3 regions of the Streptomyces sp. NPDC004610 genome follow, and region 1 is predicted to be linked to each of the others. Evidence: riboswitches for the same ligand, from Rfam matches in the RefSeq annotation. Region 1 holds a riboswitch; each other region holds the start of a gene.

The links. A riboswitch is a leader RNA that binds a small molecule or an ion and turns the genes downstream of it on or off. The one in region 1 is predicted to bind cobalamin.
Region 2: another riboswitch for cobalamin. It lies ahead of cobN (cobaltochelatase subunit CobN); the one in region 1 lies ahead of ABZX40_RS20145 (ABC transporter substrate-binding protein).
Region 3: another riboswitch for cobalamin. It lies ahead of ABZX40_RS31535 (prenyltransferase/squalene oxidase repeat-containing protein); the one in region 1 lies ahead of ABZX40_RS20145 (ABC transporter substrate-binding protein).

Annotation. Positions count from the first base shown of each region.
Region 1 is NZ_JBEXLA010000017.1:8,719-13,354, reverse strand. It holds gene ABZX40_RS20155 (ABC transporter ATP-binding protein) at 1-291, opposite strand, end outside; gene ABZX40_RS20150 (iron ABC transporter permease) at 288-1,364, opposite strand; gene ABZX40_RS20145 (ABC transporter substrate-binding protein) at 1,367-2,425, opposite strand; cobalamin riboswitch at 2,473-2,622, opposite strand; gene ABZX40_RS20140 (class I SAM-dependent methyltransferase) at 2,693-3,442, opposite strand; gene ABZX40_RS20135 (MFS transporter) at 3,439-4,636, opposite strand, start outside.
Region 2 is NZ_JBEXLA010000035.1:106,771-111,406, reverse strand. It holds gene cobN (cobaltochelatase subunit CobN) at 1-1,546, opposite strand, end outside; cobalamin riboswitch at 1,579-1,734, opposite strand; gene ABZX40_RS32015 (cobalamin biosynthesis protein CobG) at 1,803-3,317, shown strand; gene ABZX40_RS32010 (precorrin-8X methylmutase) at 3,355-4,011, shown strand; gene ABZX40_RS32005 (precorrin-2 C(20)-methyltransferase) at 4,008-4,636, shown strand, end outside.
Region 3 is NZ_JBEXLA010000035.1:545-5,180, forward strand. It holds gene ABZX40_RS31535 (prenyltransferase/squalene oxidase repeat-containing protein) at 1-2,273, opposite strand, end outside; cobalamin riboswitch at 2,392-2,528, opposite strand; cobalamin riboswitch at 2,622-2,697, shown strand; gene ABZX40_RS31540 (prenyltransferase/squalene oxidase repeat-containing protein) at 2,808-4,241, shown strand; gene ABZX40_RS31545 (DUF4430 domain-containing protein) at 4,300-4,636, opposite strand, start outside.

The DNA of each region.
Region 1 (4,636 bases):
GCGGACCGTCAGATCGAAGTCGGCGCCCGCCTCCTGCACCACCGCCGCCACCGTCCGGGCCAGCCGCCGCACCGGCAGCGTCCAGGCGTCCGCCCCGTCCACCCGGACCGTGCCCGCCACCGGGCGCAGCACCCGGTACACGGCCCGCAGCAGACTGGACTTGCCGCTGCCGTTGGGGCCGACCAGGCCGATCACCTCGCCCCGCCCGGCGCTCAGCGACACCTCCTCCACCAGCCGCCGGGTGCCCGCGGTGAGCGTGACCGCGTCCACGACGAGTTCGGCCGGGCTCATGCCCCTCCTCGATCCGTACCGCGCCGGGCGTCCCGGCGCATCAACCACAGGAAGAACGGTCCGCCGCACAACGCCGTGAGCACCCCGACCGGGATCTCCAGCGGCGCGGCCACCGTCCGGGCGGCCACATCGGCCCAGACCAGGAACACCGCCCCGCCCAGCGCGGCCGTCGGCAGCACCCGGCGGTGGTCGCCGCCCACCAGCAGCCGCACCACATGCGGCAGCATCAGCCCGACGAAGCCGATCGGCCCGGCCGCCGCCACCAGCACCCCCGTGACCAGCGACAGCAGCACGAACATCCGGGCCCGGAACCGGGCCACGTCCAGCCCCATCGTGGTCGCCGCCTCCTCACCCGCCAGCAGCAGATTCAGATTCCGGGCCTGCACCAGCAGCACCCCGACCCCGGTGGCGAGCGCGGCCACCGGCAGCCACAGCGTGCCCCAGCTGACCCCGCCGAGCCCGCCCAGCGTCCAGGCCAGCACCTCGCGTGCCTGGTTGCCCCGGTCGGCGGTGAGCAGCAGCAGATTCATCGCCGCGGTGAGCACCGCCGCGATCGCCACCCCGGCCAGCACCAGCCGTACGGAGGTGATCCGGCCGCCGGTGCGGGCGGTGGCGTACACCAGCATCAGTGAGCCCAGGGCGCCCGCGAAGGCCGCCACCGAGAGCGACACCGGCCCCAGCACGGTCAGCCCGAACACGATCACCACGACCGCCCCGAGCGACGCCCCGGAGGACACCCCGAGGAGATAGGGCTCGGCCAGCGGATTGCGCAGCAGGGCCTGCATCGCCGTCCCCACCACCGCGAGCCCGGCACCGGCCACCGCGCCCAGCAGCACCCGCGGCGCGCGCACGTCCAGCACGATGGTCTCCCGGGCCCCGGACCAGTCCGGCTCGACCCAGCCCGCGCCCAGCGCGTGGGTGACGATCCCCCACACCTGCCCCGGCGGCACCGGCACCGAGCCGATGGCCAGCGCCGCCGTCATGGAGGCCAGCAGCAGGAGGGTGAGGATGAGCAGCGTCCCGGTGAGCGTCAGCCGCCGCCCCACCGCCCCGGCCCGGTCGGCGACGGGCAGCGTCACTCGAAGCGCTCCGGGTGCAGCGCGGGCGCCAGGTCCTCGACGGCGTACGCCGACCGGATACCGACCAGGGCCGCCGTCAGCGGCAGTACCGTGAACCGCTCGTTCTTGATGGCCGGTACGTCCGCGAGGGCGGGCTGCGCGAGCAGGAACTCCTTCTTCCGTTCGACGCTGCCCGCCCCGGCGTAGTCGTAGATGGCGATGACCTCGGGCTTGCGCTCGACGACCTGCTCCCAGGAGACGTCCCCGAAGACCTCGTCCAGGTCGGCGAAGACGTTCTCGCCGCCCGCCAGCCGGATCAGCTCGCTGCCCAGCCCCTTGCCGCCCGCCGTGAACGCGGACTTGTCGCCGCTGTCGTAGACGAACACCGGCACCGGGTCCGCGCCCTCGACGGCGGCGGACGCCTTCTCCACCCGGTCCTCAAGGTCGGCGACCAGGTCGTCCGCCCGCTGCGGCACCCCGAAGATGTCGCCGACGGTGCGGATCTCGTCGTAGGTGTCCTTCATGGTCACCGACTGGTTCTCGGCGCAGTACTCGCGGTTGAGGTAGGTGTCGATGCCCGTGTCGGTGAACGCCTTGCGGGAGCGGCCCTCGTTGTCGGCGAAGGCGCTGCCGTAGCCGCCGTAGACCAGATCGGGTTCGGCCTCCAGGATCGTCTCGAACGACGGTTCCTTCTCGGCCAGTTCCGGGATCGCCTCGAAATCGGCCTCCAGTTCGGGCAGTACCGCCGAGTCGGGGAACGCGGTGCCGACCATGCGGTCCTTCAGGCCCAGCGCGAGCATCAGCTCCGCCGGGTGCTGGTGGATGGTGACGACCCGCTCGGGCGGGGCGTCGTAGGTCGTGCTCACCCCGCAGTTCTCGACGGTGAGGGGGAACCCGGCGGCCTTCGTGCCCGACGGTTTCGGGTCGTCGGCTGCCGGGTCGTCCGAGGCGCCGCAGCCGGCGGCGAGCAGCATCGCCGACAGGGCGAGCGCCGTGACCCGTACGGCACGGGCGGGCACATGGGCAGGCACCCGGGCAGGGGTGGACAGCGGGGGACGGGACAGGCCGTCGTACACGGTGAAGCCTCCTGGGGAGTCCGCGCTCCTCGGAACGGGCCCGCGACAGGCCAGTGTCCTGACTCCCGGATCGACGTTCTCCCCCCGCCTTCCCGCGCCGCGCGCAGTGGCATGCAGAAGGGTGCACTCCCCGGTCACAGTGGCGGGACCGTGCCGGACTCGCACCGGCTTCCTGATTCCCGTCGCGGTGTTGACCTCGTGATCCTACGTTCCGTCCGGTCCTGGTCAAAGGTCGGGGATGTCACACCCCGGGCTCCGGCGGACCCCTTACGCCTCGCGGACCGCCCGCAGCACCAGCCGCTCCGCGTTCTCGTCGTAGGGGCGGCCGTCGAAGCCGCCGAAGATCTCCACCCGGCCGAACCCGGCCTCCTCGGCCATCCGCCGCAGCTCCACCGCGCTGTAGACGAACCACACCAGGGTGGCCCGGGTCACCCGGTCGCCCCGCACCAGCACCCAGTCGCTGCGCAGCCGCGCCCAGTCGTCCAGCACGGTATCCGTCTGCACCATCAGATCCTCCCCGCGCCGCACCACCTTCGGCGGGGTCACCCGGCGGGCCAGCAGTTCCTTGCCCGCGAGATCCAGCACCAGCGTGCCGCCCGGCACGAGGCAGTCGTACATGGTCCGCAGCACCCGCGCGTTGTCCGCCGGGTCCTCGAAGTAGCCGAACGAGGTGAACAGATTGAGGACGATGTCGAAGGCGCCGGGCGCGCTGTAGGCGCGGGCGTCGGCGCGGACATGGGTGACCTCGGCGCCCGACCCGGCCGCGTGCTTGTGGGCCCGCTCCAGCAGGGGCGCGCTGCGGTCCACCCCGGTGACGATGTGGCCGCGCAGGGCCAGCGGCACGGTGAACACCCCCGGACCGCAGCACAGGTCCAGGACCCGGGAGGCCGCCGGGAAGGCCAGCAGGGGTGAGCCGCCGACGAGTTCGGCGGCCTGGGTGTGGCGCTGCTCGGAGAAGAGGAAGTCATGGAACTCGGTCCAGAAGTCGTCGTCCTGGAACCCGCCGGTCTCGGTCATGAGGGCTCGGTCTCCTTCGTCGTGGAGGGGATCACCGCGGCGGGCCGGGGGCCGCGGCGCAGGGTCAGCAGCAGCGGGGGCAGCAGCAGGCACTGGGCGGCGGCCAGCAGCCAGAAGGCGCCGGTGTTCCCGGCCTGTGCGCCGAGCCCGTAGAGCTGGCCGCCCAGGATGCCGCTGGCGCAGGCGCCGAGTCCCGCCGCCAGCCGCTGCTGGCCGAAGACCACCGCGTCGGAGCGGGGGCTGCGGGCCAGTGCCTCCAGGTCGTTCTTGAGGAACAGCACGATGTCGCCCAGCGTGATCAGCGCCCCGCCCGCCAGCAGTGCCGGACGGCTCCCGACGGCCAGCACCGCCAGCCCGCCCGCCAGCCCCGCGAACCCGACCGCGAGGGCGAGCGCGTACGGCATCCGGCGGATCAGGCCCGACGCGAGCGGCTGGACGACGATCACCAGGGCGAAGCACAGCAGCAGCACCAGGCTGTAGAACGCGCTGGAGGCCCGCTCGACCGCGTACACCGCCAGGAAGTGCTGGAAGTGGAAGTAGAGGTAGAAGGCGAGGAGGTTGGCGGCGAAGGGCAGGGCCGCCACCCCGGTCAGCAGCCCGCCGGGGGCACCGCCCGTATGCCCCTCGCCGACCGCCGGGAGCCGGGCGTGCCCGACGGTGACCAGCGCGAACAGCGCGGTCACCGCGACGAACAGCCAGCCCGGCGACGACAGCACGAACGGCCCGGCGATGAGCGGACCGACCGCCATCCCGGCGTTGAGCGCCGCGTTGCCCGCCGACAGGAACGCCGGCCGGCGCTCCTCGGCCACCCCGTGCACCAGATAGGCCTTGTTCGCCGGCAGATACAGCGCCGCCCCGCAGCACGTCAGGATCAGCGCCGGGACCGCCAGCGGCGGCCAGCGCAGCGCCGCCAGCATGCCCAGGAACCCGGCCGTGCGGATCACCAGCGCCCACAGCATCGTGCGGCGCAGCCCGATCCGGTCGGCCAGCGCCCCGCCCGCGATCCCGCCGGAGAACTGCACCAGCGACGCCGCCGCGAGCACCACCCCGACCGTGCCGAGCCCCATCCCGAGCCGCTCGTGCAGGAACACCGACATGAACGGCAGCACCATGAAACTGCCGAGCGGGATCAGGAACGAGCTGAGCAGCAGAAAGCGCAGCGGCCCGGTGAGGGTGGCGAGCCACCGCCCGCCG
Region 2 (4,636 bases), on a different contig from region 1:
CGCCGAAGCCGCCGTCGGCGACGGGGGCGGCGATCCAGCGGTAGGCGGCGAGGTAGTGGTGGGAGGGCGGCAGATCGGGGTCGTGGTAGAGGGCGATGGGGTTCTCGCCGAAGCCGCGCGGCGGCTGGATGAGGATCAGGAGATTGCCGTAGCGCAGCGCCGCGAGGACGATGTCGCCGTCCCCGCCCCGGCTGCGGTCCACGAACAGCTCGCCCGGCGGCGGGCCCCAGTGCTCCTCGACCGCGTCCCGCAACTCCTGCGGCAGGGTGGCGTACCAGCGGCGGTAGTCGGCGGCGGGCACCCGCACCGGGTTGCGGGCGAGCTGCTCCTCGGTGAGCCAGTCCTGGTCGTGGCCGCCCGCGTCGATCAGCGCGCGGATCAGCTCGTCGCCGTCGCCCGAGGCGAGACCCGGGACGGGCGTATCACCGAAGTCGTAGCCCTCCTCCCGCAGCCGTCGCAGCAGGGCGACGGCGCTGGCGGGGGTGTCCAGGCCGACCGCGTTGCCGATCCGGGAGTGCTTGGTCGGGTAGGCGGACAGCACCAGGGCGAGGCGCTTGGCTCCGGCCGGGATGTGGCGCAGCCGGGCGTGGCGTACGGCGATCCCGGCGACGCGGGCGGCCCGCTCGGGGTCGGCGACATAGGCGGGCAGGCCGTCGGCGTCGATCTCCTTGAAGGAGAACGGCACGGTGATCAGCCGCCCGTCGAACTCGGGTACGGCGATCTGGCTGGCGGCGTCGAGCGGGGAGACGCCCTCGTCGTTGCCGGCCCAGGCCGCGCGCGAGCCGGTCAGGCACAGCGCCTGGAGGATCGGTACGTCCAGGGCGGTGAGCGCGCCGGCGTCCCAGGACTCGTCGTCGCCGCCCGCGGACGCCTCGGCGGGCCGGGTGCCGCCCGCCGCGAGGACCGTCGTCACGATCGCGTCGGCCGCCCGCAGTTCCTCGATCAGCTCTGCTTCGGGGGCGCGCAGGGACGCCACGTACAGGGGCAGGGGGCGGCCCCCGGCGTCCTCGACGGCCGTGCAGAGGGCGTCCACGAAGGCGGTGTTGCCGCTCATGTGGTGGGCTCGGTAGTAGAGGACGGCGACGGTCGGGGCGTCGGCCGCGGGCACCCGGGCGGCGCGTTCCAGGGGACCCCAGGAGGGGGCGGATGCCGGGGCCTCGAAACCGTGGCCGGTGAGGAGCACCGTGTCGGACAGGAAGCGCGCGAGCTGCTCCAGATTGGCGGGGCCGCCGTGCGCCAGATAGGCGTGCGCCTCGGCGGCGATCCCCACGGGCACCGTGGAGGCGGCCATGAGTTGCGCGTCCGGGGCCTGTTCCCCGGTGAGGACGACGACCGGACGGCCGTCCGCGAGCAGGGTCGCCAGCCCGTCCTCCCAGGCCCGCAACCCGCCCAGCAGCCGTACGACGACCAGTTCGGCGTCGTCGAGAAGCGCGGGCAGATCGTCCAGCGGGAGCCGGGAGGGGTTGGCGAAGCGGTACGGGACCGGGCCGGTCGCCGCGCGGGCGCTGAGCAGGTCGGTGTCGGACGTCGACAGCAGAAGGATCATGCGGCGTCGGCCTTCCTCGGGGTGTCCGCGCCCCGGGCGGTGTCGGACGGCGGGAGTTCCTGACTCGCCCGGCCAAGTGGCCGGACTCACAGTGGCGGGACCGCGCCGGAGTCGCACCGGGCTTCCTCCCCTGGTCGCCGTCATGGCGATGGTGTGGATCTGATGATCCACCGAGGAGCATAGTAAGCAGCCCAGTAAGGGGCGGGAAGCGCGGGCGGGCGATACCGCCGGAATGACGATAGGTATGCTCGCCGCCATGTCCACGGCTACCTCCCGCCCATCTCCCCAGGCCACAGCGGCGCGGGAGCGCGGCGACGCCTGTCCGGGGGCCCTGCGGCTGCACCCGGCGGACGACGGGGCGCTCGCCCGGGTACGGATTCCCGGGGGTGTGCTCACCCTCCCGCAGGCCGAGGCCCTCGCCGACGCGGCCCGGCGACTGGGCGACGGGGATCTCCATCTGACCTCGCGCGGCAATGTGCAGCTGCGCGGACTGGCCGAGGGGTGCGGGGCGGAACTGGCCGCGCTGCTGGACGCGGCCGGACTGCTGCCGTCGTCCGCGCACGAGCGGGTGCGCAATGTCGTCGCCTCCCCGCTGTCCGGCCTCGACGGGCGCGGGTGCGGTGAGGTGCGGCCCTGGCTCACCGCCCTGGACGGGGAGTTGTGCGCGAGCGGGCCCGCCCGGGAGCTGTCGGGACGGTTCCTGTTCGCGCTGGACGACGGGCGCGGGGATGTGGCCGGGCTGGGCGCGGATGTAACGCTGCGGGCGGCGGCGGACGGGGGCGCGGTGCTGTGGGCGGGGCCGCTGGACGAGGAACGGTATGTCGCTGAACGGGTGTGGGTGGCCTGGCAGGACGCGCCGAGGGCGGCACGGGTGGCTGCGGAGGCGTTCGTGGGGGTTGGCCGGGGTGGGGGCGGGGTTGGTGGGGACGGGGTTGGTGGATTCAGTGGGGACGGCGGCGGGTTCAGTAGGGCCGGGGGCGGCGGGGGCGGGGGCGGCCGGGACGCCGGCGGCGGGTTCGGGCCGGACGGGGGCGGGTCCCGCCGGGACGGCCGCGGCGCTCCGGTGTGGCGGGTGGCCGAGCTGGGGGACGCGCGTGGTGCGCTGAACCGGGCGATACGGGCCCGGCTCGCGGACGCCGGGATCGGCTTCCGGGCCGCCCACGGGGAGCCCGTCGCCACGCCGGACAGCGCGGGGCCGCCGCCCGGAATCGCCGGGTCCGCCCTGTCCGTCCATGTCCCGCTGGGCCGGATCACGCCCTCGCAGTGGCGGGCGCTCATCGGTACGGCGGGGGCCGGGGAGCTGCGGCTGACACCGTGGCGCGGGGTGATCGTCCCCACGGCGGAGACGGCGTGGTCGGACAGAGCGACGCGCACGGGGACGGAACGGGGCGCCGACTTCGCAGTCGCGTCGGCCCGGCTCTCCGCCACCGGCCTGGTCACCGCGCCCGGTTCGCCCTGGTCCCGGGTCGGCGCCTGTGTCGGACGGCCCGGCTGCGCCAGGTCCCGGGCCGATGTCCGGGCGGACGCGGAACGGGCCCTCGCCGGGGCGGCCCACGCCCCGCTGCCGGTGTACTGGTCGGGCTGCGAACGCCGCTGCGGACATCCGGCGGGCGACCACATCGACGTGGTGGCGACCGCCCCGGACGGCCACGGCCGGGGCGACGGCCAGAGCTATGACGTGTCCGTGGTCACCGGCGGCCACCGGGCGCCGCCCGTCCGGGCGACCGGCCCCACCGACCTCACCACCGCCCTCACGGCCCTCGCCCACTGAGCGCCGTACGACCATCGAGAGCAGCGAGAACACCATCGTGAGCACGCACGACCACGGCCATCCGCCCGCCTACGCGTACGAGAAGGACGGCGCGGCCATCTACCGCCAGTCCTTCGCCACCATCCGCGCGGAGGCCGATCTGACGGGACTGCCCGCCGACGTCGCCCAGGTCGCCGTCCGCATGATCCACGCCTGCGGGATGGTCAATCTGGTGGCGGATCTGGCGTACTCGCCGGAGGTGGTGGCCCGTGGCCGCGCGGCGCTGCGGGCCGGTGCGCCCATCCTCTGCGATGTGCGGATGGTGGCGAGCGGGGTGACCCGCAAGCGGCTGCCCGTGGACAACGAGGTGCTGTGCACGCTCTCCGACCCGGCCGTCCCCGCACTGGCCGCCCGGCTCGGCACCACCCGCAGCGCCGCCGCGCTGGAGCTGTGGCGGGACCGGCTGGACGGCGCGGTCGTCGCCGTCGGCAACGCCCCCACCGCTCTCTTCCGGCTGCTGGAGATGATCGACGAGGGGGCGCCCCGCCCGGCGGCGGTGATCGGTGTCCCGGTCGGTTTCATCGGTGCCGCCGAGTCCAAGGACGCGCTCGCGGCCCACCCGTCCGGCCTGGACCACCTGGTCGTGCGCGGCCGTCGCGGGGGCAGCGCGCTCGCCGCCGCCGCGCTCAACGCGATGGCGAGCGAGGAAGAATGAGCGGCGGGACGAACGACACGGGGCGGCTGTACGGCGTCGGGCTGGGGCCCGGTGATCCGTCGCTGATGACCCTGCGGGCGGTCGAGGTGATCGCGCAGGCGGATGTGGTCGCGTACCACAGCGCACGGCACGGGCGCTCCATCGCCCGCTCCATCGCGGCGGGTCATCTGCGCCCCGACCAGATCGAGGAACCTCTGATCTACCCGGTCACCACGGAGACCACCGACCACCCCGGCGGCTACCGGGGCGCGATGGAGGACTTCTACGCCGAGGCGTCGGCCCGGCTCGCCGCGCATCTGGACGCGGGGCGGACGGTCGCGGTGCTCGCGGAGGGCGATCCGCTGTTCTACGGGTCGTACATGCACATGCACAAGCGGCTGGCCGACCGGTACCCGACGGAGGTGATCCCCGGGGTGACCTCCGTGTCCGCCGCGGCGGCCCGGCTGGGGACCCCGCTCGCGGAGGGCGAGGAGGTGCTGACCGTGCTGCCGGGCACGCTCCCGGAGGAGGAGCTGACCGCCCGGCTGGCGGCGACGGACACGGCCGTGGTGATGAAACTGGGCCGCACCTTCCCCAAGGTGCGGAGGGCGCTGGAGGCTTCGGGACGGCTGGCGGAGAGCCGGTA
Region 3 (4,636 bases), on a different contig from region 1:
TGCTTCCCGGCGATCCACTCCAGCGCGTCGGCGACGGCCGCGTCCTCGCCCGCGAGGTCCAGGGCCATGGCGGCCATCGCCGTGGAGTCCACGTCGGAGTCGCCGGTCGCCGGGATCAGGCTGGGCCAGGCGCCGCTGTCGTGCTGGAGGCCCGCGAGATAGGCGACCGGCCCCGCCGCGGCCTCCTCCTCGCCCGCCCTGAGCTGGGCGATGATCCCCAGGGACTGGGAGAACACCGAGGTGGCGTAGGTGTAGTTGCCCTCGGCCGCGCAGGAGCGGTCCGGTGCCGCACTGGCCTCGGCGCACACGGCCTTCTCCAGCGCGGCGATCAGATCCTGCCCCGCGAAGTCGCGCGGATCGCGCCCGACGGACTCGGCGAGCACCGCGGTCTTCCCGATGAAGCCGCCCGAGGCGTACTCGGTGCCGATCTTCATGTAGTCGCGGATCGTCCGGCCCTCGCCGTCGGTGCCCCGGTCGTCCAGGAAGTCGACGATGCCGCGCAGCTTGTCGTTGTCCAGGCCGGTCGCGGCGAGCGCGTAGGCGCCGTCGATGGTCAGCCCGAAGTCGGCGCGGGAGGTACCGGGTCCGGCGGTGTAGTAGCGGCCCTGCTTCAGATTGTCGGCGCTGGTGAGATAGGCCACGCCCGCCGCGAGGTCGGGTCCCCCGCCGGGCGGCGGGGGCGTCGTCCCCGGGCCGCCGGTGGGTGTCCCGGTCGGCTCGCGCTCCTTGACCGTCAGATCGGCGAGGCTCTTGCCGGTCCCGGCGACGACGGCCAGCGAGGTCGGATAGAGCTGCGGGTCGGTCTGGGCCTCCTCGAAGCCGAAGCCGCCGCTCCCGGTCTGCTCCCGCGACAGCCAGCCCACGGCCGCGTCCGCCCGCTCCTTCTCCCCGAGCGCGCGCAGCGCCTGTGCGGCGTACGCGGTGCCGATGACACCCGCGCTGGGGGAGCCGGTGTAGGCGGGGAAGGCACCGTCCGCGCGCTGGTTCTTGACGAGATAGGCGCGGGCCTTGCCGACGGCGGTGTCCTGGCCGCCCGCGGCGTGCAGCGCCAGGGCGGCCAGACCGGTCGTACCGGCGTCGCCGTCGCAGTTCTCACCGGGCCGGATCAGCACGCTGGTGACCCCGCCGTCCCGGCACTGGAGCTGCGCGAGCCGCTCGACGGTGACGGCGGGCGGCTCCTCCTCGGCGCGCACCAGGGCCAGCACGGCGAGGGACTGGCCGTCGGTGTACCCGGCGTCGCCGAAGTCGCCCTTGGCGGAGCAGCCGGGGGTGGGCTGCCCGGACTCGGGGCCCGCCGGGCAGATGTGCGCCACCAGGTCGCCGATCAGATCATGGCCGCCGAAGTCCCTCGGATCGCGCTCGGTGACCGAGGCGAGCAGCGCCAGCCGGGCCGCGTTGGTGGCGTCGGGCGCCTTGTCCGTGCCGTTGGGGTAGGCGAAGGGGCCCGCGGTGGACGTCAGGAAGTCGGTGACCTTGCCGAGGGCCTGGCTGTCCCCCTCGGCGGCGGCCAGCGCGTAGGCGGTCTGCACGGTCAGGAAGTGATTGGGGTCGGTGGCACCCTCGTCCACGATCCGTTCGCCGTCGGTGAGACGGCCCTTCAACCAGGCGGCGGCGCCCGGCACATCGACCGCGCCCGGGGCGCCGGTCAGGGTCGGACCCGGCGTCGGGGTGGACCCGCCCTCCGCCCGTACGTCGTCGGGGGAGAACGTGGGACGGCCGGTGGAGCCGCCGACATCGGTGCCGCCGAACACCCAGGCGTCCACGTCACCGTCGCTCAACTTCCGGTCCATGGCCCCGTACTGCGAGTAGGACCAGTCGTCGTCGCCGGGCTTCGCCACCCAGTACGACCAGTAGGCGGTGGCGGGCGGGGTGAGGACGCACGACTCCTTGTCCGGGGTCGGGTACTGGGTGCCGGTGCGTCCGTGGCCGATGCGGCAGATGAAGGCCGGGCCGTCGTGGCCGGTGCCCGCGGTGGTGAACCCGCCTTCGTGCAGCAGCTCGTAGCCGGTGGTGGGGGTGGTGTCGCAGCCCCGCTCGACCGAGCCGCCGAACGGGCCGAAGTCGACGGCGACGATCGAGCCCCGGGTGGCCGTGCACGCGCCGATGGGGTCGGCCGTGGCGGGGGAGGAGAGGGTGAAGAACGTCACGCAGGCCGCGACCAGCGTCAGCAGCGCCGTCCCGGCCGCCGGCCAGGGCCCGGGTCTGCCGCCGCCCGTACCGTCGGCGCCCGTGGATCCGGGCCGCCGCCGCTCTCTTCGCTGTCCGGTCCGCATCGCGGCCCCCCTCGTCCGGTCCGGCGGGGACGGGGAACGTGGGGCAGGCCCTCGCCGTGCCGGGCCGGAAACCCGCGCGGGAAGGGGTCGCACCACGCCGTAGTCCGCGACGGCGTCTGTTGCTCGATCACGCTCCAGGCATTCCGGCTCGCCCGGCGCGGGGCCGGGCCTACGGTTGCGGGTCAGCGCCGGACTTCGACCGGCTTCCCCTGGAACTCGTTGCGTATCAGGCGGATTTGAGCACGGTTCGCGAAGGCCGTCAAGGTGCGGCAGAAACCCCGGTGCGGGGTGATTTAGACCCTATGGCGACCGCACCTGGGGTCGGGTACCGTCCCGCACTGCCGAGTGGGGGAACCCGGTGCGAATCCGGGGCTGACGCGCAGCGGTGTGGAACGGCGGGAGGCCGTTCCGAGCCCGAATGCCCAATCGGCCGGTACTTTCCGGCAGCCCGTTCACGCGTCCCGGACGGCGGCTCCCCGTCACGGCCGTCCGGCCGGGGCGGGGCGTCGGCGTCCCTGATCCCAGGAGCACGCCATGGCCCCGCACACCCTCCACCGCCACCGCCACCGCATCCGGCGTCGGCTCACCCTCACCTCGGCCGCCGCCCTCGGCGCCTTCGCCCTCACCACCCTGCCCGCCGCGGCCACCGCCACCCCCGCCCAGATCGCCACCTCCAAGACCAACGGGGTCGCCTACCTCAAGACCCTCCAGGCCGCCGACGGCTCCTACGCCGGGTCGGGGCTGTCCAACGAGTGGGCGTTCAGCGCCTTCGCCGCGGCAGGCACCGCCGCCGTGGACGTCACCCCGGGCGGCGACACCACCAAGAACGCCAGAACCGTCTACCGCACCCTGCTCTCCACCAGCGGCTGGCCGTCCGCCTCCCCCGTCGTCACCGACTACGAGCGCGCCACCCTCAACGCCTACGCGGCCGGCATCGACCCGGCCCGCGTCTCCGCCTCCCGCAATCTGATCGCCGAGATCTACCGCTACTGGCAGACCGCCGAACCCGGCTACTTCGGCCCCTCCGCCACCTTCAACGGCACCGTGTTCGCGGCACTCGCCCTGAACGGGGCGAAGACCCAGGCCGGTCAGGTCCGGATCCCGCAGGCGCTGCGGGACGCGATCGTCACCCGGCTGCGCGCCAACCAGCACAACGACGGCGGCTGGAACTACAGCAAGGCCGAGGGCAACCCCACCCAGCTCGCCGCCGCCGGCGACATCGACATGACCGGCGCCGCGATGGCCGCGCTGTGCGTGTCCGGCGTCCCGAACACCGACCCCGACATCACCCAGGCCAAGGCGTTCCTCAAGAGCAAGCTGGTCGCGAACAGCGGTGCCTTCAACGCCATGTTCGGGGTGAACACCGACTCCAACGGCTGGGCGGTGTCCGGCCTCAACGCCTGCGGCATCAACCCGCAGACCGGTGACTTCCTCACCTCCCTGGGCAAGACCCCGGTGGACTTCCTCATCGCCCAGCAGTTCAACCCGGGCGGCGGCTTCAAGTACCTCCCCACCGACACCGCCCCCTCCGCCTACGCCTCCATCGACGGGCTGCGCGCGGTCGCGGGCGGCGGCTTCACCTCCGCCCCGCCCGTCCCCACCACCGCCGGTGCCCCGCAGTGGGTGGGCCAGAGCACCTTCACCTCCGGTACGGCGACCCGGCTCGCCCTGACGGTCGACGACGGCGCCGGCGGCCTCAAGGTGTGCTCGGTCGCCGTCACCCCGACCGGGACGACCACCACCCTGGGCGCGGTCCTGGACGCGGCGACCACCGCCGCCACCCCGGCAGGCTGTGTCACCTCGGTCACCCCGGCCTCCGGCACCGGCCCGGTCACCGCGGTCAACGGCAAGGCCAACAGCGGATCCAGCACCTGGAAGGTCAGCATCGACGGCTCGGCGTTCACCGCGGCGACCCGGCAGACCACGGTCAATGTGGGCGACACCCTGGCGGTGCGCTGGGGCGCCTGACAGCCGTGCGGGCCGGGGACGCGGCTGCCGCCGTCCCCGGCCCGCACGGGCGGTACGGCTAGAACGCGGTCCAGGTGAAGGCGACCTTGTCCCCCGCGTTCAGCTCGAACTGGCAGCCGCCGACCGGGGTCGGGGTGCCGTTGACGGAGATGTTCCAGTAGGCGACCCCGCCGCCGCTGACGTCCTTGATGGACTCCACGAAGAAGTCCTCGAAGGACGGGTACCAGCTGCCGTCCCAGGTGAAGTGGTGCTTGCGGGCCGCGTCGTCGAGGGCGGCCGTGGGCGTCGGCACGGCGCTGGGGTGGGCGCCGCCGTTGGTGCCGTCGCATCTGTGGGTGCCGCCGGTGGCGGTGGTCACCTCATGGCCCTTCGTCCGGACCTTCCCCTTGAACAGC